Regions from separate parts of the Streptomyces sp. NPDC048514 genome, predicted to be linked through region 1. Evidence: riboswitches for the same ligand, from Rfam matches in the RefSeq annotation. Region 1 holds a riboswitch; each other region holds the start of a gene.
The links. Region 1 has a riboswitch for cobalamin ahead of ACGFT2_RS02100 (CbtB-domain containing protein). Riboswitches for the same ligand answer to the same signal wherever they lie in the genome.

Region 1 (7,705 bases):
CAACGCCCTGAACCACAGCATGGTCCGCCGCATCGACGAGGCCCTGACGGCGTGGGAGCACGATCCGGCCGTCGAGACCGTCCTCGTCACCGGTGCGGGCGAGCGCGGCCTGTGCGCGGGCGGCGACATCCGCGCCGTCCACGACGACGCCCGCGACGGGGACGGCTCCGCCTCGGCCGCGTTCTGGCGCGACGAGTACCACCTCAACGCCCGCATCGCCCGCTTCCCCAAACCGTACGTCGCCCTCATGGACGGCATCGTCATGGGCGGCGGCGTCGGCATCTCCGCGCACGGCAGCGTCAGGATCGTCACCGAACGTTCGCAGATCGCCATGCCCGAGACCGGCATCGGCTTCGTGCCCGACGTCGGCGGCACCCGTCTCCTCGGCCTGGCACCCGGCGAGCTGGGCACCCACCTGGCGCTGACCGGCGCCCGGATCGGCGCCGGTGACGCCGTGCTGTGCGGGCTCGCCGACCACTACGTACCGTCCGGCGCGCTCCGGCGTCTCGTCGAGGATCTCGCCCACATGCCCGCACGAGACGCCGTCGCGCGGCATGAGCAGCCGCCGCCGCAGGGCGAGTCGGCCGGACGGCGGGAGTGGATCGACAGCTGCTTCGCCGCCGGCACGGTCGAGGAGATCCTCGACCGGCTGCTCGCCCACGGCGGCCCGGACGCGAAGGAGACCGCCGAGACCCTGCTCACCAGGTCGCCCACCGCCCTCAAGGCCACCCTGGCCGCCGTCCGCCGCGCCCGGCGGCTCGGGTCGCTGGAACGGGTCCTCGACCAGGAGTACCGCGTCTCCTGCGCCGCCCTGAGCACGCCCGATCTCGTGGAGGGCATCCGCGCCCAGGTCATCGACAAGGACCGGAACCCGCGCTGGTCACCGGCCACACTCGCGGAGGTGACCGACGCCGACGTCGAACGCTTCTTCGCTCCGCTCGGCGACCGGGAACTGGGACTTGCGGGGCCCGGCACCGCCCCGGACACGGCCGGCTGAGCCGAACGGTCGCCCCTCCCGGGGGAGGCGGTCTGCCGATGAGAACCGTCGTCCCTGCCTGGGGAGGCGGTCCGCCGAGCCGGGCCCTCGCCCTCGCCGGGCAGGGCGGCCTGCTGAGCCGAACGGTCGTCCCTGCCGGGGGGAGGCGTAGGCGGTCCGCCGAGTTGAACCGTCGCCCCCCGCCGGGCCCGGATCCCCTCCCGGAGGCGGGTGTTGCGGCGCCGCCGACCCGGTCCTCCCGGGCGCGGCCACCCGGTGCGAGAGGAAGATCACGCCGGGTGGTGCGGTCTTGGCCGTGCACGCGTCACGCGGTACGGTCTGTCCGATATCGACGACGGCGAGACGGAAGCCGGTGGGAATCCGGCACGGTCGCGCCACTGTGTGCGAGACGCCCTTGGAGACGTTTCGCGAGTCAGACCCGTGGCCGTCGTCCAGTGCACCACCGAGATGGGACGCGAACTCCCAGAGGAGGCCCTGCCATGGCGCAGACCGTCGCCCCGCCGACCGCCACCACCCCCGTCGTCCCCGCCAAGCTGCCGCTGAAGGCGATTGCTCCCTGGGCGGCGTTCTTCGGCATCCTGATGCTCGTCCTGCTCTACTTCGTCGGCGCCGAGCAGGGCGCCACCTCCGTGTTCAGTGGCACGGACGTCCACGAGTGGGTGCACGACGCCCGCCACCTCCTCGGCTTCCCCTGCCACTGACCCGAGGGACGCCGCACACCCATGAACTCCGCAACGGTAAGAAACCTCCTCGTTCGGGGCATGCTCGCCGGTCTGGCCGCCGGCGTGCTCGCTCTGGTCGCCGCCTACCTGCTCGGTGAGCCGAGCGTCGACAAGGCGATCAGCTTCGAGGACGCCCACTCACACGAGCACGAGATGGAAATCGTCTCCCGTTCCCTGCAGTCCACCGCCGGCCTCGCCACCGGCGTGCTGATCTACGGGGTCGCCTTCGGCGGCATCGCCGCGCTCGCGTACTGCTTCGCGCTCGGCCGCGTCGGACGCTTCGGCCCGCGGGCGACCGCACTGCTGCTGTCCGGCTGTGCGCTGCTCGCTGTGTACGTGGTCCCGTTCCTGAAGTACCCGGCCAACCCGCCGTCGGTCGGCGACCCCGACACCATCGGCAGGCGGACCACCCTGTACTTCCTGATGATGCTGCTCAGCGTCCTCCTCGCGGTCGCCGCGACCATCCTCGGCAAGCGGCTCGCGCCGTCGCTGGGCACGTGGTGGGCGACCGTGGTGGGCGTGGCCGCCTTCGCCGTCGTCATCGGCCTGGCCTACGAGTTCCTGCCGGTCGTCAACGAGGTGCCGAAAAACTTCCCGGCCGATCTGCTGTGGCGGTTCCGGCTGTCCGCAGTGGCCATCCAGGGCGTCCTGTGGGGAGGATTCGGCCTGCTCTTCGGCGAGTTGGCGGAACGGCAGCTGAATCCCAAGCCCGCCGCGGTACCGGCCGGGCGAACGGTTCCCGCCTCGAACTGAACGCGCCGAACGCTTTTGCGACACCAGGGCCTCTCGGAACCATCCGGGGGCCCTGTCGCGTTTTCCGGGCACCGACCGGGCGAGCAGCGGAGGAACCGAGTGGCCGGACACCCGCGGCCGCGCCGCATCACCCTGGGGGCCGCGAGGCGGCCGCCCTCACCGTCCAGGAGTACGGGCAACTGATCGCCGGCCGCCGCCAGATCGGCGGCCGGGGCGCCCGGGTGCGGGTGCCCGCCCGGCCGGCCAAGCGGTCGGAGCAGCTCCTGCGGGAGCCGGAAGCACGCGTCTAGGACCCGGCCGAGTGCCACGAGCGGCACGCCACCGTGCCGTCGCACTGCCCGGAACACCCTCCAGGTGCAGCGGCGCCTCGGTGGCCCGAGGAGAGCGACTGCCTGCGCTGCGCGCTGGCGGAACTGCCCCGCCGGCACCGGGATCTGGCCCCCCGGCACACAGACGGTGACCGTGCGCGGCCCTCCGTCCGCCCGCAGGTTCTCGGCGCGGCCGGGGCGGGCTACGGCGCGGCCAGCGGCCGACCGAGCCGCAGATTCCAGCGGCCGGCCCGCCCGCTGAGTTCCGTGGCCGTCAACGGCTCCACGTCGAGCCGCCAGAACGCCGCCGGGGGCAGACCGAGCACATGGACGACAGCGGCCCGTACGACCTCCGGCTCGACCACGGCGACCGTGCGGCCCTCCGTGTCCCGCGCCGTCTCCAGCCAGTTACCGACCCGGTCGCACACCTCCCGCACCGACTCGCCGCCGTGTGCCGCCCAGCCGGGGTCGGCGAGCCAGCGGCCCACCGACTCCGGTTCGGCGGCCGCCACCTCCTCGAGGGTGCGGCCCCGCCAGCGGCCCATGTCCAGCGGCGCCAACTCCGCCGCCTCCACGGCATCGAGGCCGAGCGCCCCGGCCGTGTCCCGGCAGCGCGGGCTCGCGGAGGAGAGCACACGGGAGGCCGCGCGCAGCGATCCGGCCGCGGAGCGGGCCCGGGCCGCGCCGGCGTCGTCGAGCGAGTCGCCGTCGTAGAAGCGGGCCTGCCGCAGCGACGGACTCGTGGCGGGCGAGACGAGGGTGACGCGGCTGGTCACGTGGCTGCTCCCACGGGACTAAGCCCGACCTGCTCGACCCGTTCGATCCGCCCGATCCGCCCGTCCTGCCCGACCCGCCCGACCCGTTCGATCCGGCCGACCCGCTCGACCCGTCCGACCCGTCCGATCCGGCCGGCGCGGCTCGGGGCGTGGCCGGTAGCGCGGGTCATGTCGACCCGGGCCACGCCGTGTTCGCGGCACATGTGGCACCCGCGGCACGAGCACCGAACGCAGCGCGAGCCATGCAAGCGGCGCAGGGGGCGTGGCTTCGCGTGTGTGCAGGTCCTCCGTCCGGCCGGTCGCCCAGCCAGAGCCGCCATGGGCCACCTCCTCGTCCCGTCTGCTCCGGCCGCGAACCTAACATCCGCCGGACGCCCTCCCGGTGGCACCCGGGGTGTCGGCGCCGGGCGCTCGGCGGCACGCCCGCCCGAGCGCCGGGGACGCCACGGTCGGGGAGGGGACGTGGGGCCCGGCCCCCTCCGGCCCTGCGGTACGGGCGTCAGGAGCCGGAGAGTTCCGTGCGTCACGACCTCGACTCCGGCGCCCGGGACGAGTGCTACGGCCGGCTGCGCCGGCAGCCCTTCCTGAACCGGGCGCTCGTCCTCGTACGAGCGCTGCCCTGAGCGCCGGTCGGCAGGGCGGTGGCGGCAACACGCCGGCGGGTACGGCCCTGCCCCGGCGGGGACGGCGTCGCGTCACTCGGGCTTCGCCGGCTCAGGAGTGCCCTGAGGAGTCGTCGGGCACCGGGGGCAGCGCGAGGTGTTCGAGGTCGCCGGGCGGGGGAGTGGTCACCGGCCACAGCGGGGCGGCACTCCCGTCGGCGAGCGCGGCCGGCGCGTCGGTGAGATTCATGCGTTCGCGCAGCCGGCCGTAGAAGTCCGTCGGACCCAGCCTGACCGCCTTCAACCGGCGGGGAGCGGCGTACACGCCGATCCAGTCACCGGGACTCAGCACACCGCGCAGCTGGCCGTCGATGCTGACGGCCGCCTGACCCGACCGCTCGAGCACCCGCAGGGCGATCGGCTCGTCGGGGGCGGCGACGACCGAGCGGTTGAACACCATGTGCGGCGCGACCGGCGTGAAGATCAGACCTTCCGCACGGGGCGAGACGATCGGACCGCCGGCCGCGAAGCTGTACGCGGTGGAGCCCGTCGGTGTGGCCACCAGCAGCGCGTCGGCCGAGTAGCTGGCGAGGAGCCGGCCGGCCAGATAGACCCCGACCGACACCTGCCGGTCCCGGGCCAGCTTCTCCAGCACGATGTCGTTCAGCGCGAAGATGTTCAGCGCGATGCCCCAGTCACCGCCCACCTCGCACTCCGTGCGGACCCGCGGCGGCGGCAGCAGCGGGCCGCGCCCGTACCGCAGCAGCCCCTCCATCTGCGGGGGCACCTCCAGCCGGCACGACGCCCGCATCGTCAGGAGCATCCGGCTCTCGACGGTGATCCGTTCCTCCCGGACCGCGTCCAGCGCCTCGCGCACCGTGGTGACCGGGACCTCGGTCAGGAAGCCGACCCGGCCGAGGTCGACGCCGAGCACCAGGATGTCGCTCGCGGCGGCCAGCCGGGCACCGCGCAGGAAGGTGCCGTCGCCGCCCAGGGTGACGATGAGGTCAGGGTCGCCCGCGGTGTCCATCTCCTCACGGGTGCTGTGCCGCTCGCCCTCCTGCCACACGTCGATGTCGGTACAGCCCACGGCGTGCTCGGCGCACCACTCGCGCACCGCCCGGGCGGCGGTCACCGCCTCGGCACGCCCCCCGTGCACGACCAGGCCGACACGGTTCACGGTCATAGCCGCCTCCCAGCCGTCTTCGCTCACCGACGGCCATCCTCGCCGCCGACCGGACCGGCCCCGAGCGCGCCACGCCGCGGAGCGAGTGAGGGGGGGAGCGCACCACACGGCGGAGGGCGCCACACGGCGGAGGGCGCCACACGGCGGAGGGCGCCACACGGCGGAGCGGACCGCACGGGGCCCGGGGTCTCCCGGCGATCGGCATCGGTGGGCTGTCAGGCTCCGGACCAGGGGTGTCGCCGAGGCCGTCGCATCAGGCGTGTGCCGACGCGACGGCCTCACCGGCCGCTGGTCACCGGGCCGTGCCGAAGTCCTGCGTCCAGTAGCTGTTGGGCTGCGCGAGGCCGACGCCGATCTCCTTGAAGGAGCAGTTGAGGATGTTGGCCCGGTGGCCGGGGCTGGACATCCAGCCCGACATGACCTGCTCCGCCGTGGAGTAGCCGTAGGCGACGTTCTCGCCGTAGCTGCTCCAGGTGTAGCCGGCCCGCGTGATGCGGTCGCCCGGGGCCGAACCGTCGGATCCGGTGTGCGACATGTTCTGGTGGGCAGCCATGTCCGCGCTGTGCGCCTGCGCGGCCTTGGTCAGCTCGGCGTTCAGGGTGAGGTCCTGACAACCGGCCTTGGCCCGCTCGGCGTTCACGAGCTGCAGGATCCGGGCGGTCGTTCCGGACGCCGTGGCGGAGGGCTTCGCGGTGCTCGGCGCGGAGGGCTTCGCGGTGCTCGGCGCGGAGGGGGCCGCCGGCGCCGGAGCGGTGGCCTCGGGCGCGCTGGGGGCGGCGGGCGCGTCGGCCCCGGGGGCCGTGGTCTTCTCCCCGGCGCTCGGCTGAGCCGCGGCGCCGGGACCGGACGGCGCGGCGGTTCGCGGCGCGCCGGCGGCGTGGCCGTTGCGGTGGTGCTGGTGGTGCGCGTGCTTCCACTGCTGTGCGGGTGCGCCCGGCGGCCGCGTGGGGACGCCCGGCGGCAGCATGGGCGTGCCCGGCTGCGCCGGGACCTCAGCGGCGGTCGGCTGCTGCCCGGCGGGGGGCGCCTCCTGTCCGGGAGCGCCCGCCGGCTCCAGGGGCGCCGTCGCCGCGGCGCCGGACGGGTCCTGCCCGCCGTCCGGCCAGTCGGAACAGGCAAGGGCGACCGATGGCACGCCCACGGTTCCGATGGCGACGGCGGTGATGACTATTCGCCTGTAGTGATGCGTCGTCCTGCGGTGCTGGCCCATCGTCAACCTCACTCGGTGATCGCTGAGCGCTCATTCTCAGGACGCCTTCACAGTGAGCGCAAAGAGGCCCTTCTACTAACTCACTTCGTAGAGCAGCACGGCCCTTGCCAGGTGATGTGAACAGGTGCCGCGTTCGCTGTAGCGACGTTTGCCCGGGGCTGTCGTCGCGTCAGGAACCCGCCGCTGCCGACGGATGGGGGAGGGCGTCGAACGGATGCTGTTCGACCGCCCGGACGGTGACTCATGCACACGGCAAGTCGGACAAGTCCTATATATCGATGAGCCGGCATCTACTAACCGGCATGCATAGTCGCCCGCACCCCTGTGAGGGAAGTCACTCTGCCGGGCCGATCTGTCGGGAACCGCGGAGTCCGCGACCGCGTCACGGCCATGCCGGCCGGTGGCGTGGGCCGTCTGCGGGTACTCGGGGTGATCGAACGGGGGTGAATGGGACGGGAGGTCCTGATGAGTGAGCACACCCCCTCACGGGCCGACGGCGAGCCGGAGGCGGACGAGGTGCGGGACGACCAGCCGCCTCGCACTGCTCCGGCACGCGCGCAGGACACGAGGGCCCGGCGCGGTGGCAAGCCCGGACTCTCCCTGCATCTGAGAGAAGAGCCGAAGACCCCGATCCACGAGGAGTTCGACCGTTGAACCGGGAGGCGGACCGGTGATCCGGGAGGCGGACCGGTGATCCGGAGTTCACCGCCGGCCGCACCTCCGTCACCCCGGCCTGCGGGCGGAGATCCGGGCGTACGCGGCCGCAACGAGGAAATGTCGATATTCAGCTCGTCCCGGACCCCGCCGATCCTCGCGCATGCCCCGGACCCCACCGGGTACGCGAGGCGGGAGCACGCCCGGGCAAGAACCCGTCCGGGCGGCCCGTAAGACAGCCGCTACCAGGGGATCTGCCATGGAGACACCCGCACACGAAGACCTGCCCACGTCGGCACAGCAGGCGCTGGACGCGCTGACCGTGAACGCCGATGACCAGGCCGCCCTGACCACCCTCGCCCACACCGACGTGCTCGTTCCGGTTCCGGACGACGCGGTCGACGGTGAGGGCGCCGATGCCACGATGCTGGCCCTGCCCGTTCTCGAACAGCCCAGCGGCGACCAGGTCGTCCCCGTGTTCACCACGGAGGGCGAGA
Region 2 (7,705 bases), on a different contig from region 1:
AGGAGGCGCTGAGATCACCCCGCCCATCCGATGACAGTGAGCTCTATGCCCTCATTGAACAGCAAGCCGTGGACGTGGGAGAGGCCCTGACTAACTTCTGCGTGGCGGCAAGAGTCGCGCTTGATTTCCACCGTTGACCGTCCGATGGCGAACTCTGTGCCTCGGCTGATCGTCCGTTAAGTTCCGACGTCACCGCTGCTGTACGGCCTTGTTGGTGTCAGCTGCTGATGTCCCACGCCACACGCAGTCTTGACAAGCCCTGCTTGCATCGGCAGCGGGTGTCTGGGGAGGAAGTTGTCTGTGGATCAAGACATGGGGGATAAGAAGTCAAGAGGGACCATGGGTCTTGATCGCTACCAAGGCCGCTGATTGGCTGGCCGACATGAATGATCTCGGAGCCGTTGCGTGGCCGCCTGCACCGATCAAGACCGAGAGGCTCGTGCTGCGTGAGCCCGAGGCCAGGGACCGTGCGGCGTTCGTCGAGCTGCACGCCTCGCCGGAGGTGCACACCTACCTCGGCGGCCCCCGGCCGCGTGACGAGCTTGAGGGTGAGATGCCCGAGGTGCCCGGGCGGCGGCCCGGGAGTTTCGTCGTCGATCTCGACGGGGTGATGATTGGCCAGATCCTGCTCAGGAGAGTAACGGAGCACGTTTGCCACTCTGCCGTGGGGAAAGTCGATCTCGGCTACCTGTTCCTGCCGCAGGCGTGGGGACTCGGGTATGCCGCCGAAGCGTGCGCGGCGGCACTGGACTGGCTCGAAGACATCCTTCCGGGTGAGCCGGTGGTGCTCGCCACCCAGACTGCCAACGCCCGCTCGATGCGCCTCGCGGCAAAGCTGGGGTTCACCGAAGCGGAACGGTTCCGGGCCTGGGACGCCGATCAGTGGCTCGGCTTGCGGGCCCCTGTCACGCCCTCCAGTTGAGCTGGAAGGAGTGGCGCGAAGGCGCGCTGTTCGTCGAACGGCTGCCGGGTTTGCAGACAGTGGTGGAGCTGGCCGAGGAAGCGGTTGAGCAGGTGGCGTTGGGCGGCGTTGTGCCAGTCTCCGTGTTCGCGTCGGCGCCGGTAGTGGGCGTTGGCTCCGGGTGAGGCGGTGAGGGATGAGAAGGCCCAGAGAAAGCCGGCGTGCATGAGCCGGTTGTTCTTGACGAAGCGGCGGCCGACGAAGTGCTTCTTGCCGGAGGCCCGGGTGATCGGGGCCGAGCCGGCGTAGGACTTCAGGGCTCTGGCGTCGGCGAACCGTGTCCGGTCGTCGCCGATCTCGGCGAGCAGTCGGGCTCCGAGCAGGGGGCCAAGGCCGGGGAAGCTGAGCAGGATCTCGCTGTCGGCGTGCTCCTTGAAGGCGGCTTCGGTGGCCGTGGTGAGGTCGTCCGCGGCCTGGCAGGCGGCATCCAGCTGCTTGAGCAGCGCCAGCAGCTGCTGGCCGAACGTGTCCTCGACGGCCGGGCGATGCCGGGCGTACTCGGAGCGGAAGATCTCCCGCAGGCGCGCGGTCTCAGTGTCGAAGCCGCGTGCGGCCGCTGCGCTTGAGGGCGGCGCGCAGTTGGGCGAGGGTGAGTTTTGCGGCCTTCGCCGGGGTCGGGGCGAGGGCAAGGATCACCCGGGCGTCTGCCCTGGTCAGGCCGCCCTCCTTGCCCTGGAAGACGTGCAGGGCGGCGGGGTAGTACTCGCGCAGCAGCGAGCGGACCTGGTTGGCGACCTGCTGGCGGCTCCAGACGGCGTCCTGCTGGGCTCGGGCCAGCACGGTGATGGCCTGGGCGAGTTCGCTGTCGGCGGGCAGCGGCCGGTGGGCGGGCATGTCGGTGCGCAGGATGTTCGCCAGGACCAGGGCGTCGCCGGGGTCGGACTTCTTGCGGCTGACGCCGTGCCGGTCGCGGTAGCGGGAGGCGGCGAGCGGGTTGATCGCGAAGACCTTGCGATCACCGGTACGCAGGACGGCCACGAGTAGCCCGCGGCTGGTTTCGATGGCCACAGGTATGGGGGTCTCCGGGCTGTCGCCGTGCTCGGCCAACAGGTCCAGGAGCTTGCTGTAGCCGGCCGCGTCATCGCTGATGCGAGCCTTGGCGAGCAGGGTGCCGGTGTCGTCGACGACGGCGACGTCGTGGTGGCGCTCCGCCCAGTCGATGCCGCAGAACACGGTCAAGCCATCCTCCCAGATCCGTTCATTTATGCAGGTCACGAGCACATGCGGGTCGCGCAGCGTCCTAATCCCAGGACTCACAGGTCCGCCATCTCAGTAGCCGTTCGCGACACCAGCGCACTCCAGGGGCTCGGTCTGTCTGCAGAGCTCGCGGGCTCGCGGGTGAAACAAGAGGTCGACCCCGGGGGCGGGCTCGTGCCGTGACGATCAACGTTCGGCCGGCCGCCGGGAGTTTCACGGTGATCACGGAGGCGCCGGGCTGTGCCGCTCTTGACAGAGGTCTCTAAGGACCAGGGGAAACGAAGGCATCAGCCCGGCGCCCGCGTCATCACCGCGAGGTGCGGACGGTGGTGGGGTCCGTGGCCGTGGCGCAGGCGCCGGGTCTCGCCGCTCTAGGTGAAGGCCTCTCGGGCCAGGCTGACATCAGGCGTTGCCCGACGCCCACGACACCGCCATGGATCCCACCGGTGGACAGCGGCGCCAGTCTCAGAGCGGGTCTCCAGGACCATGAGGGCCGAAGGCGTTCCGCTGCCCGTTGTCGACCACTCACCCAGCCCCTTGCGAAGACCGGACCGAGCCGCCTACACCCCGGATTAGGGGAAGCGGCGGTGCTGGCCGCTGTAGTAGCTGGGCTTGCGGGACCTGACCGGGCAGAGCAGGTGGCGTGGCGCGGATACGAGGCGCTTGAAAACGCCGAAACGGCTGTTCGCAACCTGGCCGCCGCCCTAGAAGACAGCGGAGAGGCCCCGAGCTACCGCTATCAGTACCTTGACCAGAGCCGAAGAGAGATCGCACAGATCTACACAGAGTTCATGAGGGTTGCTGGGGAGATCCTTAGTAAGCCCACTGCCTAGGTATCCCTCTCTCAGCAACCCCTCCACTCACCCCTACGGGCCGGCAGCCGGGAGGAATTGTCAAGACTTGTGGATGAGGAGTGGTTGCCTGCTGGCAGGCGAAGGGACTTGAGTCTCCAGTAGGGGGAGACACAAAGGTGGGGTCATGGACGGCGACACGCTCTACTCGATCGGCGAACTCGCTCGACGGACCGGTCTCACGGTCAAGACCGTTCGGTTCTACTCCGATCGCAGAATCGTGGTGCCGACGGACCGCAGCCCGGCCGGCTACCGCCTCTACAGCATCGACGCCGTCGCACGCCTGGACCTCGTGCGGGCCCTGCGCGAGCTGGGACTGGACCTTCCCACGATCCGCAAGGTCGTGGACCGCGAGCTCTCGCTTCCCGAGGTCGCCGCGGTGCACGCCGAAGCACTGGCAGCGCAGATCCGCGTCCTGCGCCTGCGGCGCGCGGTGCTGATGACGGTGGCCGAGCGCGGGTCCACACCTGAAGAGACGGAACTCATGCACCGGCTGGCCCAGCTTTCCGAGGACGAACGCCGACGTCTGATCGGCGATTTCCTCGACGCCGTCTTCGGCGGTCTTGACGCCGCCCCCGCATTCGCGGGGGTCATGCGCTCGATGACCTCCGAGTTGCCCGACAACCCGGAGGCAGAGCAGATCCAGGCGTGGGTGGAGTTGGCCGAGATGTCCCTGGACGAGGGTTTCCGTACCATGGTGCGGCGGATGGCCGAGGACCTGGCGGCCGAGCAGACCCGAAGCGACATGATGGGCCCGCGCCGCGACATTGCCGCAGTCGTCCGTGACCAGGTCGGCCCGGCCCTGGCCGCCGGCATCGACCCGGCCTCGCCCCAGGCCGATCCGATCGTCGCGGCGTTCACGGCGCACTGCGCGCACCTCCTCGGCCGCCCCGACGATGTCGAGCTTCGCCTCCGGCTGGCGACTCGGCTGGAGAGCGTGAGTGACCCCCGCAGGGAGCGGTACCTCCAGCTGCTTGCAGTGGTCAACGGCTGGCCGGCCCCGGAGAGTCTGGCTCCAGTGTTCGATTGGTCCGTCCAGGCTCTGCGCGTCCGGACACGGCAATGACGGGGCGGTCGCCAGGCGGCATGGGGCGGACGCGGCTGGCGTCGGGTGAAAACGCCGCCACATATGATCGGTTGATGAGTACCCCGGTCGTACTTCAGGCGGCCGCGTCGCCGGGCTCTCCCGCTCTCGTTCTTCGCCCCTGGCGCATGGAGGACGTTGCCGCATTGGTCGAGGTGAGCCGGGATCCCGCACTGCGCCAGTGGACGAGCTCTGTCGTGAACAACGATGCCGACGGGGCACGCTGGGTGCAGGCTCAGCAGCAGGGTTGGGCAGCGGGGGACCGGTTCGGCTTCGCCGTTCTTGAGACACCACCCGGTTCAGTTCGCGAACAGTTGGTGGGCAACGTGGTCCTCAAGGAAGTCACCTCCGGCAAACCGGTGGCCGAAGTGGGCTACTGGACCGCGGCGCACGCTCGCGGGCGGGAAGTGGCCTCCCGCGCTCTGGAGGCACTCACCAACTGGGCCTTCGACACCTTCGAAGCCGACGGGCTGGAGCGTCTCGAACTCCTGCACCGGGTGGACAACCTGGCATCGTGCCGGGTTGCACAGAAGAGCCGCTACGACTTCGACTCCATCCTGCCCGCGGCACCGCCCTCCTTCCCGCGCGATGGCCACCTGCACATACGGCGCACGGGTGCCTGAGATCCTCCCGGCTTCTGCGGATCGGCTGAGGCCGCTCACGCCGAGAGGGTCTCGGGGCGTTCGACGAGGTGGCCGCGTTCGAAGCGGGCCCCGGCACGGACCAGAGCGACGAGGTGGGGTGCGTTCACAGCGCGCCAGCGGGCCTGGGCTGACTCGACCAGCTTGAAAACCATCGCCAGCCCGGCGGCCCGGCTGCCACCTCCACCCCGGTGCCGGCCGATCCCCCGCCGGAGGCATCGTCTTGACCGTGGGCCGCGTTCTGCGGTGATCGCCTCATGGCCACCGGCCCTGTCCACATGTGGGCGCGCGTCGGCGTCGGCCGCGCCGAGCGGGCCGGAGGCAGGAGCGCGGGCGCGGCCAGAGCCGGGAAGCGCGCCCGGCGGAGCGGAGCGCAGCCGGGGCTTGATGAGGTAGGGACTGTCCCTCGGGCTCTGCGCTATGAGTGCCACGGTCTCAGTTCCGGTCTCAGTCACTGCTTTTTCCGTGAGCGTCCACTCTTGTCCCCAGACCTCTGGAACACCTGCTGAGCAGGCAGTGAATCGACCCTATGCATGCCCACGGACGCCTCCGGACCACGGTCGGACAACTCGTAATGCGTAGGTCTCGGGTTCGAATCCCGAAAGCGGCTCCACTGGAACCCCAGGACCGATCGTTTGCGGCCTGGGGTTTTTGGCGTGTCCGGTGCGCCTGCGCCCTTCCGGCCGTGGGCCATGGCGCTGGACGGACCGGCCGTGTCAGTCGGGTGGGGCGCAGTGGCTCAGCAGGGCGCAGATCGATCCGTCGACGAGCCGGTAGCGCACGACGCGGCCGTGTTTCTGGCCCTCCACGATGCCCGCGGTCCGCAGCAGGCGCAGCGCCTGGGAGACCGCGGTGTCCCGCATGCCCGTGGCGAGCGCCAGGTCGGTGACGGCGATGGGGCCGGCCGCGTGGAGCGCGAGCAGGAGTGACAGGCGTCCGGGGTCGGAGAGCAGCGAGAAGCGGTCCGCCCAGGCCCGTACCCGCTCCGGCTCGCCGACGGCGGCGATGGCGTCACAGACCCGGTGACCGTCGATGGTGCGCTGCCCGGCACGTTCCGCGGGGACCAGATGCATGGCCGCATCTTCGCAGGCTCCCGCTTCCATGGCTGCACGGCGATCAGATGTCTGCACGGCCGGCCCCGTCTGCTCGGTGATCCGTGTCTGCTCGGCGATCCCTGTGCGCATGGCGATCCGTGTCCGCACGGCCCCCTGGCCGCATGGCTGTCTAGTTTGCACGGTCGTCGTATCCGCTCGGCTGTCATACCGCTCGGCCGCCATATCCGCTCCGCGCGTCATACCTGCTCAGCTGTGCAGCCTTGCAGCTGTCGGCGCCGCCTCCTAGGGTGATCAAGCCGTGGTGTTCGGGAAGACCGGTGACGGCCCCTCAGGGGCCCAGGCCGGAGCGGCCCTCGCCACTGTGATCGGGGAGTTCCCGCCCTTAGGGACGCCACTGGCCGCACGGCCGGGAAGGCAGGGGCGGGCGCGTCGACCCGTCAGCCAGGAGACCGGCCACGGCATCACGAAGCTGATCCACGAGGTGCTGGAGCGTGACCGTATGACCGTGTCCGAAGGCGTGACCCAAGGTGCGTCCGGAGGTGCGTCCGGAGGCGTGTCCCAGGGAGCGTCCGGAGGTGGGCCGGACAGCGTCGCCGCGGTGACCTTCCGCTGGCGCCGAGAGGACACCGTCCGCACCGCCGGACTCCTCGCGGTGATCGTCGCCCTGCACGTGGCCGCGTTCGGGATCCTGTTCCTGCTGGTGATACCGCAGCACTACGAGGTCGGCACCAAGGCGTTCGGCGTCGGCCTGGGCGTCACGGCGTACACGCTCGGCATGCGGCACGCCTTCGACGCGGACCACATCGCGGCGATCGACAACACCACCCGCAAGCTGATGGCCGACGGCAAGCGGCCGGTGTCGGTCGGCTTCTGGTTCGCGCTGGGGCACTCAAGCGTGGTGGTCGTCATGGCCGCGCTGGTCGCCGGCGGCGCGAAGCTCGCCGGCACGCTGATGAACGACGGATCCCGGACCCACCAGGTCCTCGGCACCGTCGGCACCACGGTCTCCGGCAGCTTCCTGTACCTGATCGCCGCGCTCAACCTCGCCGCGCTCTTCGGCATCCTGCGCGTCTTCAGGGCGATGCGCGCCGGACGCTACGACGAGGCGGAGCTGGAGGCCCACCTCGACTCGCGCGGCTTCATGAACCGTCTCCTCGGCCGGCTCACCAGGTCCATCCGCCGCCCGGGGCAGATGTTCCCGCTGGGCTTCCTGTTCGGCATCGGCTTCGACACCACGACCGAGGTCCTGCTCCTCGCCCTGGCGGGCAACGGCGCCGCCGCCGGGCTCCCGTGGTACGCGGTGCTGTGCCTGCCGCTGCTGTTCGCGGCGGGCATGAGCCTGTTCGACACCCTCGACGGCACGTTCATGAACTTCGCCTATCAGTGGGCCTTCTCCAATCCGGTGCGGAAGGTGTTCTACAACCTCACCATCACCGGACTGTCCATCGCCGTGGCCTTCTTCGTCGGCACGATCGAACTGGTCGGCGTTCTGCACGACAAGCTCGGTCTGCACGACGACGTCACGGACCGCATCGCCGGCCTGGACCTGGACAACGTCGGCTACGTCATCGTCGGCCTGTTCGTGGTCGTCTGGGCCGTGGCCATCGCGTACTGGCGTCTCGGCAAGGTCGAGGAGCGCTGGACGGCCCGCGCCACCGACGGGGGCTGAACGGGGAGGGGTGGCCGCCGCCGACTGTCCCGGAGGGGTGGCCGCTTCTCGAAGGTGATCAAAAGCCGCTTCCTATAACCAGACAAAAGCGGGGCAAAGGTGCCGCAAAGTGAACTGGCGTCTGATGAACCCGGGGACCTGAGGCAACATCTTGGTGAACGGCGGGCGCCGCGCGGTCGGGACGGGGTGCCGCCGCCGGCCGTATGGGGTGAGGACGTGATGGAGCCGAGGATCGCCGTCGCCGTGG
Region 3 (7,705 bases), on a different contig from region 1:
ACGGCGACCCGCGGCCGCCGGCCGCGCGCCGGCGAGACCTCGGGGGTCCAGGGGAGGGAGCCCTCCGGCAGCGGACCGGCCGCACGCGCGAGTGCCTCCAGAGCGGCGAGGTCACACCCCGAGGACACCTGCGCGGCCATCTCCGCCACCGACTCCAGGGCGTCGGCGCGGCGCTCGGCGACCGGCACCAGCCCCAGGTGCCGCGACGGTGTCTCGACCCGGGCGGCCCGCCGCAGCACACCGAGGACGGGCATCCCCGCCGAGTCCAGCGCCTCCCGCAGCAGCGCCTCGTGCCGGTCCGACCCCACCTTGTTCAGGATCACGCCCGCGACCCGCACCAGAGGGTCCCAGGAGGCGAACCCGTGCACCAGCGCCGCCACCGACCGGGACTGCGAGGACGCGTCCACGACGAGCACCACCGGTGCCCGCAGCAGCTTGGCGACCTGCGCGGTGGACGCCAGTTCACCCTCCCCGGCGGCCCCGTCGTACATACCCATCACGCCCTCGACCACGGCGAGGTCGCACCCCCGCGCCCCGTGCAGGAACAGCGGAGCGACCAGCTCCGGACCGCACAGATACGCGTCGAGGTTGCGCCCCACCCGCCCGGCCGCGAGCGCGTGGTACCCGGGGTCGATGTAGTCCGGCCCGACCTTGTGCGGGGAGACGGCGAGTCCCCGCGCGGCGAACGCGGCCATCAGCCCCGTGGCGACGGTGGTCTTGCCGCTGCCCGAGGAAGGCGCGGCGATGACCAGCCGGGGCACCGACGACATCACCACTCGATGCCCTTCTGGCCCTTCTGCCCGGCGTCCATGGGGTGCTTGACCTTGGACATGTCGGTGACGAGGTCGGCGAAGTCCACCAGCTTCTCCGGCGCGTTGCGCCCGGTGATCACTACATGCTGGGTACCGGGCCGGTCGCGCAGCACCTCCACGACCTCGTCGACGTCCACCCAGCCCCAGTGCAGCGGGTAAGCGAACTCGTCGAGCACGTACAGCCGGTACGTCTGCGCGGCCAGGTCCCGCTTGACCTGCTCCCAGCCCTCCCGGGCCTTCTCCTCGTTGTCCAGCTGGTCGTCGCGCTGGACCCAGGACCAGCCCTCGCCCATCTTGTGCCAGTCGACGGTGCCGCCCTCGCCGGAGTCGCCGAGCACCCGCAGCGCGTTCTCCTCGCCGACCTTCCACTTCGCCGACTTGACGAACTGGAACACCCCGATCGGCCATCCCTGGTTCCAGGCGCGCAGCGCGAGCCCGAACGCGGCGGTCGACTTGCCCTTGCCGACGCCCGTGTGTACGAGGACCAGCGGACGGTTGCGACGCTGCCGGGTCGTCAGTCCGTCGTCCGGCACCACACTCGGCTGTCCCTGCGGCATTACGCGGCCCTCCTCGAAGTTCCCTGCACATCCCGGACCAGCCCGGCGATCGAGTCGGCCCGCAGTTCGTCCAGCGTGACGGCCGTGCCGCCCAGTTCACCCGCGAGCCGCCCGGCGAGTCCGAGCCGCACCGGCCCCGACTCGCAGTCCACGACCACCGAGGCGACCTGCCCGGCCGCGAACAGCCGTGCCGCCCGGGTCGCGAGCGCGACCGGCTCGGGGCCGCCGGTGGCCCGCCCGTCGGTCACCACCACGACCAGCGCCCGGCGCGCCGGATCCCGCAGCCGCTCCACGCGCAGCACCTCGTGCGCCTTCAGCAGCCCGGCCGCCAGCGGCGTACGGCCGCCCGTCGGCAGCGACTCCAGCCGGACCGCGGCCGCGTCCACCGAAGAGGTGGGCGGCAGCGCCACGTCGGCCGCCGAGCCCCGGAAGGTCACCAGACCGACCTTGTCCCGCCGCTGGTAGGCGTCGAGCAGCAGCGACAGCACGGCGCCCTTGACGGCACCCATCCGCTGCCGCGCCGCCATCGACCCCGAGGCGTCCACCACGAACAGCACGAGATTGCCCTCGCGCCCCTCGCGGGCCGCCTGCCGCAGGTCGTCCCGGCGGACCACCAGCCCCGGCCCGGAACGGCCGCGCGCCCGCTGGTGCGGGGCGGCGGCCTGCACCGTCGCCGCCAGGTGCAGCTTGGTCAGGGCGCCGCGGGGCCGCCGGGCCCCGGTGGTGCGTCCGTGCTCGGTCCGGGCCCGCGACCGCCGCCCGGCAGCACCCTCGCCGAGGCCGGGCACGCTCAGCACCTTGGTCCGGAAGGGCTCGGCGGACCGCGCCGGTGCCTGCTCACCCGGACCGGCGCCGGACGGCTGCGGCTCCCCGCCCTCACCGGACTCCGGCCGGGGGGCGGTGTCCCCTCCCTGCGGACCCTCGTCCGGCTCCGGCTGCCCGCCGCCCCCGCCGGGGCCGCCCGGGCCGGGATCGTCCCCGCCGTCGCCGCCCCCGTCGGTGTCGGAGAACTGCTCCAGCGTCTCGTCCAGCTTGTCCTCGTCCAGGCCAGGCGCGTCGAACGGGTTGCGCCGGCGCCGGTGCGGCAGCGCGAGCAGCGCGGCCTGCCGCACGTCCTCGGCCAGCACATCGGTCCGCCCGGCCCACGCGGCCAGCGCAGTCGCCGTACGCGCCATCACGATGTCGGCCCGCATGCCGTCCACCTCGAAGGCCGCGCAGGTCGCCGCGATCTGCCGCAGCGCCCCGTCGCCCAGCCGCACCTGCGGCAGCAACTCCCGGGCGGCGACGATGCGCTGCCGGACGTCGGCCTCCTCTTCGGCCCAGCGCGCGGCGAAGGCCGCGGGGTCGTCGTCGTACGCCAGCCGGCGGCGCACCACCTCCACCCGCTGATCCGGCTCGCGGGAGGCCGCGACCTCCACGGTCAGCCCGAACCGGTCCAGCAACTGCGGCCGCAGCTCGCCCTCTTCGGGGTTCATGGTGCCGACGAGCAGGAACCGGGCCGCGTGCCGCACCGAGACACCCTCGCGCTCCACGTACGAGGCGCCCATCGCCGCCGCGTCCAGCAGCAGGTCGACCAGGTGGTCGTGCAGGAGGTTGACCTCGTCCACGTACAGGATGCCGCGGTGCGCGTCGGCCAGCAGGCCCGGCTCGAACGCCTTCACGCCCTCCGCGAGCGCCCGTTCGATGTCGAGCGCGCCGACCAGCCGGTCCTCCGAGGCGCCGACGGGCAGCTCGACCATGCGCGCCGGGCGCGCCGAACCGCTGCCCGGCTCGTGCGGCCCGTCCGGGCAGGACGGGTCGGGGGCCGCCGGATCACACGAGAACCGGCACCCGGGGACGACCGCCACCGCGGGCAGCAGCGCCGAAAGGGCGCGTACGGCCGTCGACTTGGCGGTGCCCTTCTCGCCGCGCACCAGCACACCGCCGACCGCCGGCGAGACCGCGTTCAGCAGCAGCGCGAGCCGCAGATCGTCCTGGCCGACAACGGCCGTGAATGGGAAGGGGGTTGTCACAGATCACCCTCCAAGTCGCCTCGTGCATCAGAGTAAACGGCGTTCATGCCGGGGCTCCCGGTGGAACGAAAGGCAGCCCCTCGGGCGCGCCGGACTCGATGAGCCGCCAGAGCGCGTCCGTGTCCGCGTGCTGCTCGATCAGGTCGCCGAGCCGGTCGAGCTGCTCCTCGCGCAGCGCGGCGAAGGATGTGTCCGGGGCCGGCACGAAGCGGCGGCCCGCGGCGGCGGCGACCTCGCGCAGGAAGGCCCGCCGGAAACCGTCCGACTCCAGGGAGCCGTGCCAGTGGGTGCCCCACGTCTGGCCGACCCTGCAGCCGTCCAGGAAGGGGGTGCCGGCGGTCACCTCGGCGACCCCGTGATGGATCTCGTAGCCCTCGACGTGCTCACCGAGGGCCTCGCCGGCGGGACGGGCGAGGGTCTTCCCGCGGGCGAACCGCACCCGCACGGGAAGCAGACCGAGACCGGCGACCTCGCCGGCCCGCGACTCGACCTCGTCCTCGATGTGCTCCCCGAGCACCTGGAACCCGCCGCAGATCCCGAGGACCGGCCGCTGCTCGGCGGCCCTCCGGACGAGGGCGTCCGCCAGCCCCCGCTCCCGCAGCCACTGAAGCGCCCGTACGGTCCCGCGCGTGCCCGGGAGCACCACGAGGTCGGCGTCCGCCAGCTCCTCGGGCCGGTCCACGAACCGCACCACGACGCCCGGTTCGGCCGCCAGCGCGTCCACGTCCGTGAAGTTGGACATCAGCGGGACCGCGCACACCGCGACCCGCAGCACGTCCTCGCCCACCGGGGGCGCGACGGTGGACTCGCGTACGGTGCCCCGCAACGACACCCGCAGCCCGTCCTCCTCGTCGATGCCGAGACCGTGCCGGAACGGCAGGACGCCGTACGTGTGCCGCCCGGTGAGCCCGTGCAGCATGTCCAGGCCGGGCTCCAGCAGGGAGACGTCCCCGCGGAACTTGTTCACCAGGAAACCGGCGACCAGTTCCTGGTCCTCCGGCGAGAGCAGGGCGACGGTCCCGAAGAAGGAGGCGAAGACGCCACCGCGGTCGATGTCGCCGACGACGAGAACGGGCAGCCGCGCGTTGCGGGCGATGCCCATGTTGACGATGTCGGTCCGCCGCAGGTTGATCTCGGCCGGGCTCCCCGCACCCTCGCAGATCACCGCGTCGTACGTGCCCCGCAACTCGGCCAGGCAGTCCAGCACCGTGCCGAGCAGTTGCTGCTGCCGCCCGCCGTGGTAGCCGCGTGCGCTCATCTCGCCCACCGGCCGGCCCATCAGCACCACTTGGCTGCTCCGCTCGCCGCCGGGCTTGAGCAGCACCGGGTTCATCAGCGCGGTCGGCTCGACCCGGCACGCCTGGGCCTGCATGGCCTGCGCCCGCCCGATCTCCGCGCCCTCCCGCGTGACGAACGAGTTGAGTGACATGTTCTGCGCCTTGAACGGCGCGACCTTCACGCCCTGGCGTACCAGCCAGCGGCAGATGCCGGCCGTCACGACGCTCTTGCCGGCGTCGGAGGTGGTGCCGGCGACGAGGAGACCCCCGCTCACTTCCCACGTCCCTTCACGAGTCGGCGCGCGGCGACCGTGGCGCCGAGCGCGAGCAGGCCGACGCGGCGGGACAGCCGTACCGCCCGGTCGATGTCGGCCACCTGCACGGTGCGTCCGGTTCGTCCGTTGAGCACCGGGCGGTGCTCGACCCGGCCGCCGTAGGACAGCGTGCCGCCCAGGCGCACGCCGAGGGCGCCCGCGAACGAGGCCTCCACGGGCCCGGCGTTGGGGCTCGGGTGCCGGCGCGCGTCGGCCTTCCAGGCGCGCAGGGCGCCGCGGGGATCGGGGCCGGCCGCCGCGGTGAGCACGGCGGTCAGCCGGGCCCCCGGCCAGCCGGCGAGGTCGTCGAGCCGGGCGGACGCCCAGCCGAACCGCCGCAGCCGGGGGGACCTGTGCCCCACCATCGCGTCCAGGGTGTTGACGGCCCGGAAGCCGAGCAGGCCCGGCACGCCGCCCACGGCACCCCACACGAGCGCGCCCACGACGGCGTCGGAGGTGTTCTCGGCGACCGACTCGACCACGGCCCGGGCGATCCCGTCGGCGTCCAGCGCCTGCGGGTCCCGGCCGCACAGATGGGGCAGCCGCACACGGGCCGCCTCGACGTCCCCGGCCCGCAGGGCGCGCCCGATCGTGCGGGCCTCCCGGGCGAGCGAGGTGCCGCCGACGACGGTCCAGGTGGCGGCGGCGGTCAGCGCGACGGACGCGGCGGGGGAGGGGCGTACGACGCGTGCGGCCACGGCCCCGAGAGCGACGGCGCCACCGGCGCACACGGCGGTGTGCAGGGCGCCCCAGCCGCGGTGGTCGTGCCACAACGCGCCTTCCACGGCCGTGGCCGCCCGCCCGAACGCGGCGACCGGGTGCCCGCGGCGCGGATCGCCGAGGAGCAGGTCGCCGAGCAGGCCGGCGGCGGCGCCGTACGCGTAGCAGCGATCGGCACCCATCGGCTCAGCCGGCCATGGGCACAGGAGCGGGCCTGGTACTGGTCCTTCGGCGGCCGGGCATGGCGATATGGGTCCTCACTCAGGGTGTCCGCGCCCTGGTTCGACGAGATTCGGCGGTGAGAGTTCCTGGCTCCCGGGGATTTTCCCCGGTGACAGTGGCGGGACCGCGCCGGATTCGCACCGGCTTCCTCTCTTGCCGCCGTACATGGCCCGGGCAGTCCACCACGTGCCCGGAAGGGCAGTCAACTTGCTGTTGACCTGCGTGGGGAGAGTGTGCCGATCCCCACACCGCGGTGCGCCGCACGCCGAAGGCTCCCCTCCAGGACAGGACAACTGGAGGGGAGCCTCGGTGTGTTCGGTCGGGCCCCGGCCACGGTGGTCCGCGGCGATCAGGCCCCGGCCACGGTGGTCCGGCCGGTCCGGGCCGCGGCGGTCAGGCCTTGGCCACGATCAAGTAGATGCCGTACGCCACCGCCGCCGCGCAGGCCGCGAAGCAGACGTAGGCGCCGGTGACGGCGAGAGTGGCGGAGCCGCCCTGGGCCGCGGCCTTCTCGCGTCGCGTCAGGCCGTTGATGCCGAGGGTGAACAGGGCCACCAGGCCCACCGTGAACACCAGGCTCGTGCCGAAGACGGAGCCGAGAGCCGCCCAGTCGATCTTCATGATGCTTCCTTCGGTACCGGGTTCTCGGGGTCAGACCCTGGCGGCCGGCGGGGTCGCCGGGGCGGTGGACGTCGGAACGGCGGCCGGGGACGGCCCGGTGGCCTGCTGCGGGAAGGCGACGGGCGGCTCCTCGGGCAGCATGCCCGCCGGGGGCGGGATCACGGCGGCGATGGCGGTGGTCACCACGCCGGCCGGCTCCTCGGTCTCGGGGACGACGTCGGTGTGGTCGACCACCGAGCGGCGGGAGATCTTCCATATGGTGGCGCTCGCGGCGACCAGGAAGACGGCGACGGCGGCGGTGCCCCAGTCGCCCAGGTCGGTGACGGACTCGGCGCCCGCACCGACCAGCGCGGCGGCCGGCAGGGTCAGGACCCAGGCGACGGCCATGCGGGTGGCGGTGGACCAGCGGACCACACCGCCCTTGCGGCCCAGACCGGCGCCCATCACCGAGCCGGAGACGACGTGCGTGGTGGAGAGGGAGAAGCCGAGGTGGGAGGAGGCCAGGATGGCGGTCGCGGCGCTGGTCTGGGCCGCGAAGCCCTGGCGCGGCTCCAGATCGGTCAGGCCCCTGCCCATGGTGCGGATGATCCGCCAGCCGCCGATGTAGGTGCCGAGCGCTATCGCCAGGCCCGCGGAGAGGATCACCCAGGTGGGAGGGTTCGAGCCGGGGGCGATGGAGCCGCCCGCGATCAGCGCGAGCGTGATGATGCCCATCGTCTTCTGGGCGTCGTTGGTGCCGTGGGCGAGGGAGACCAGGCCCGCGGAGGCGATCTGGCCGGCGCGGTAGCCCTTGCGGGTGGCCTCGCCCTCGGCCTTGCCGCCGATGCCGTAGGAGAACCGGGTGGCCAGCATGGCCGCGACGCCGGCCACGATCGGCGCGGCGACCGCCGGCAGCAGCACCTTGGTGACCAGAGCGTCACCGTGCACGGCGTCGAGGCCCGCGGAGGCGACGGTGGCGCCGATCAGGCCGCCCATCAGGGCGTGGGAGGAGCTGGAGGGAAGGCCCACCAGCCAGGTCAGCAGATTCCAGAGGATCGCGCCGACCAGGGCGGCGAAGATGACCTCGGGACGGATGCCGGTCTCGTCGACGAGACCCTTGGAGATCGTGTTGGCGACCTCCACCGAGAGGAAGGCGCCCACCAGGTTGAGGGCGGCGGACATGGTCACCGC

Region 2: linked by a shared signal. The riboswitch ahead of ACGFT2_RS29045 (HoxN/HupN/NixA family nickel/cobalt transporter) and the one ahead of ACGFT2_RS02100 (CbtB-domain containing protein) in region 1 are both predicted to bind cobalamin.
Region 3: linked by a shared signal. The riboswitch ahead of ACGFT2_RS31620 (cobalamin biosynthesis protein) and the one ahead of ACGFT2_RS02100 (CbtB-domain containing protein) in region 1 are both predicted to bind cobalamin.

What each region holds. Positions count from the first base shown of each region.
Region 1 is NZ_JBICWT010000001.1:493,809-501,513, forward strand. Features, by position in the region: gene ACGFT2_RS02095 (enoyl-CoA hydratase/isomerase family protein) at 1-997, shown strand, start outside; cobalamin riboswitch at 1,296-1,440, shown strand; gene ACGFT2_RS02100 (CbtB-domain containing protein) at 1,477-1,698, shown strand; gene ACGFT2_RS02105 (CbtA family protein) at 1,720-2,472, shown strand; gene ACGFT2_RS02110 (histidine phosphatase family protein) at 2,984-3,556, opposite strand; gene ACGFT2_RS02115 (NAD(+)/NADH kinase) at 4,271-5,344, opposite strand; gene ACGFT2_RS02120 (CAP domain-containing protein) at 5,637-6,554, opposite strand; gene ACGFT2_RS02125 (hypothetical protein) at 7,020-7,208, shown strand; gene ACGFT2_RS02130 (SseB family protein) at 7,468-7,705, shown strand, end outside.
Region 2 is NZ_JBICWT010000014.1:91,545-99,249, reverse strand. Features, by position in the region: gene ACGFT2_RS29080 (GNAT family N-acetyltransferase) at 383-922, shown strand; partial or broken gene ACGFT2_RS29075 (IS110 family transposase) at 880-2,155, opposite strand; gene ACGFT2_RS29070 (hypothetical protein) at 2,746-2,991, shown strand; gene ACGFT2_RS29065 (MerR family transcriptional regulator) at 3,137-4,075, shown strand; gene ACGFT2_RS29060 (GNAT family N-acetyltransferase) at 4,150-4,716, shown strand; partial or broken gene ACGFT2_RS29055 (IS256 family transposase) at 4,752-4,919, opposite strand; gene ACGFT2_RS29050 (metalloregulator ArsR/SmtB family transcription factor) at 5,451-5,807, opposite strand; cobalamin riboswitch at 6,072-6,262, shown strand; gene ACGFT2_RS29045 (HoxN/HupN/NixA family nickel/cobalt transporter) at 6,259-7,458, shown strand; gene ACGFT2_RS29040 (glycosyltransferase family 2 protein) at 7,675-7,705, shown strand, end outside.
Region 3 is NZ_JBICWT010000016.1:152,554-160,258, forward strand. Features, by position in the region: gene ACGFT2_RS31600 (cobyrinate a,c-diamide synthase) at 1-770, opposite strand, end outside; gene cobO (cob(I)yrinic acid a,c-diamide adenosyltransferase) at 770-1,369, opposite strand; gene ACGFT2_RS31610 (putative cobaltochelatase) at 1,369-3,381, opposite strand; gene ACGFT2_RS31615 (cobyric acid synthase) at 3,425-4,933, opposite strand; gene ACGFT2_RS31620 (cobalamin biosynthesis protein) at 4,930-5,874, opposite strand; cobalamin riboswitch at 5,972-6,113, opposite strand; gene ACGFT2_RS31625 (hypothetical protein) at 6,308-6,535, opposite strand; gene ACGFT2_RS31630 (inorganic phosphate transporter) at 6,566-7,705, opposite strand, start outside.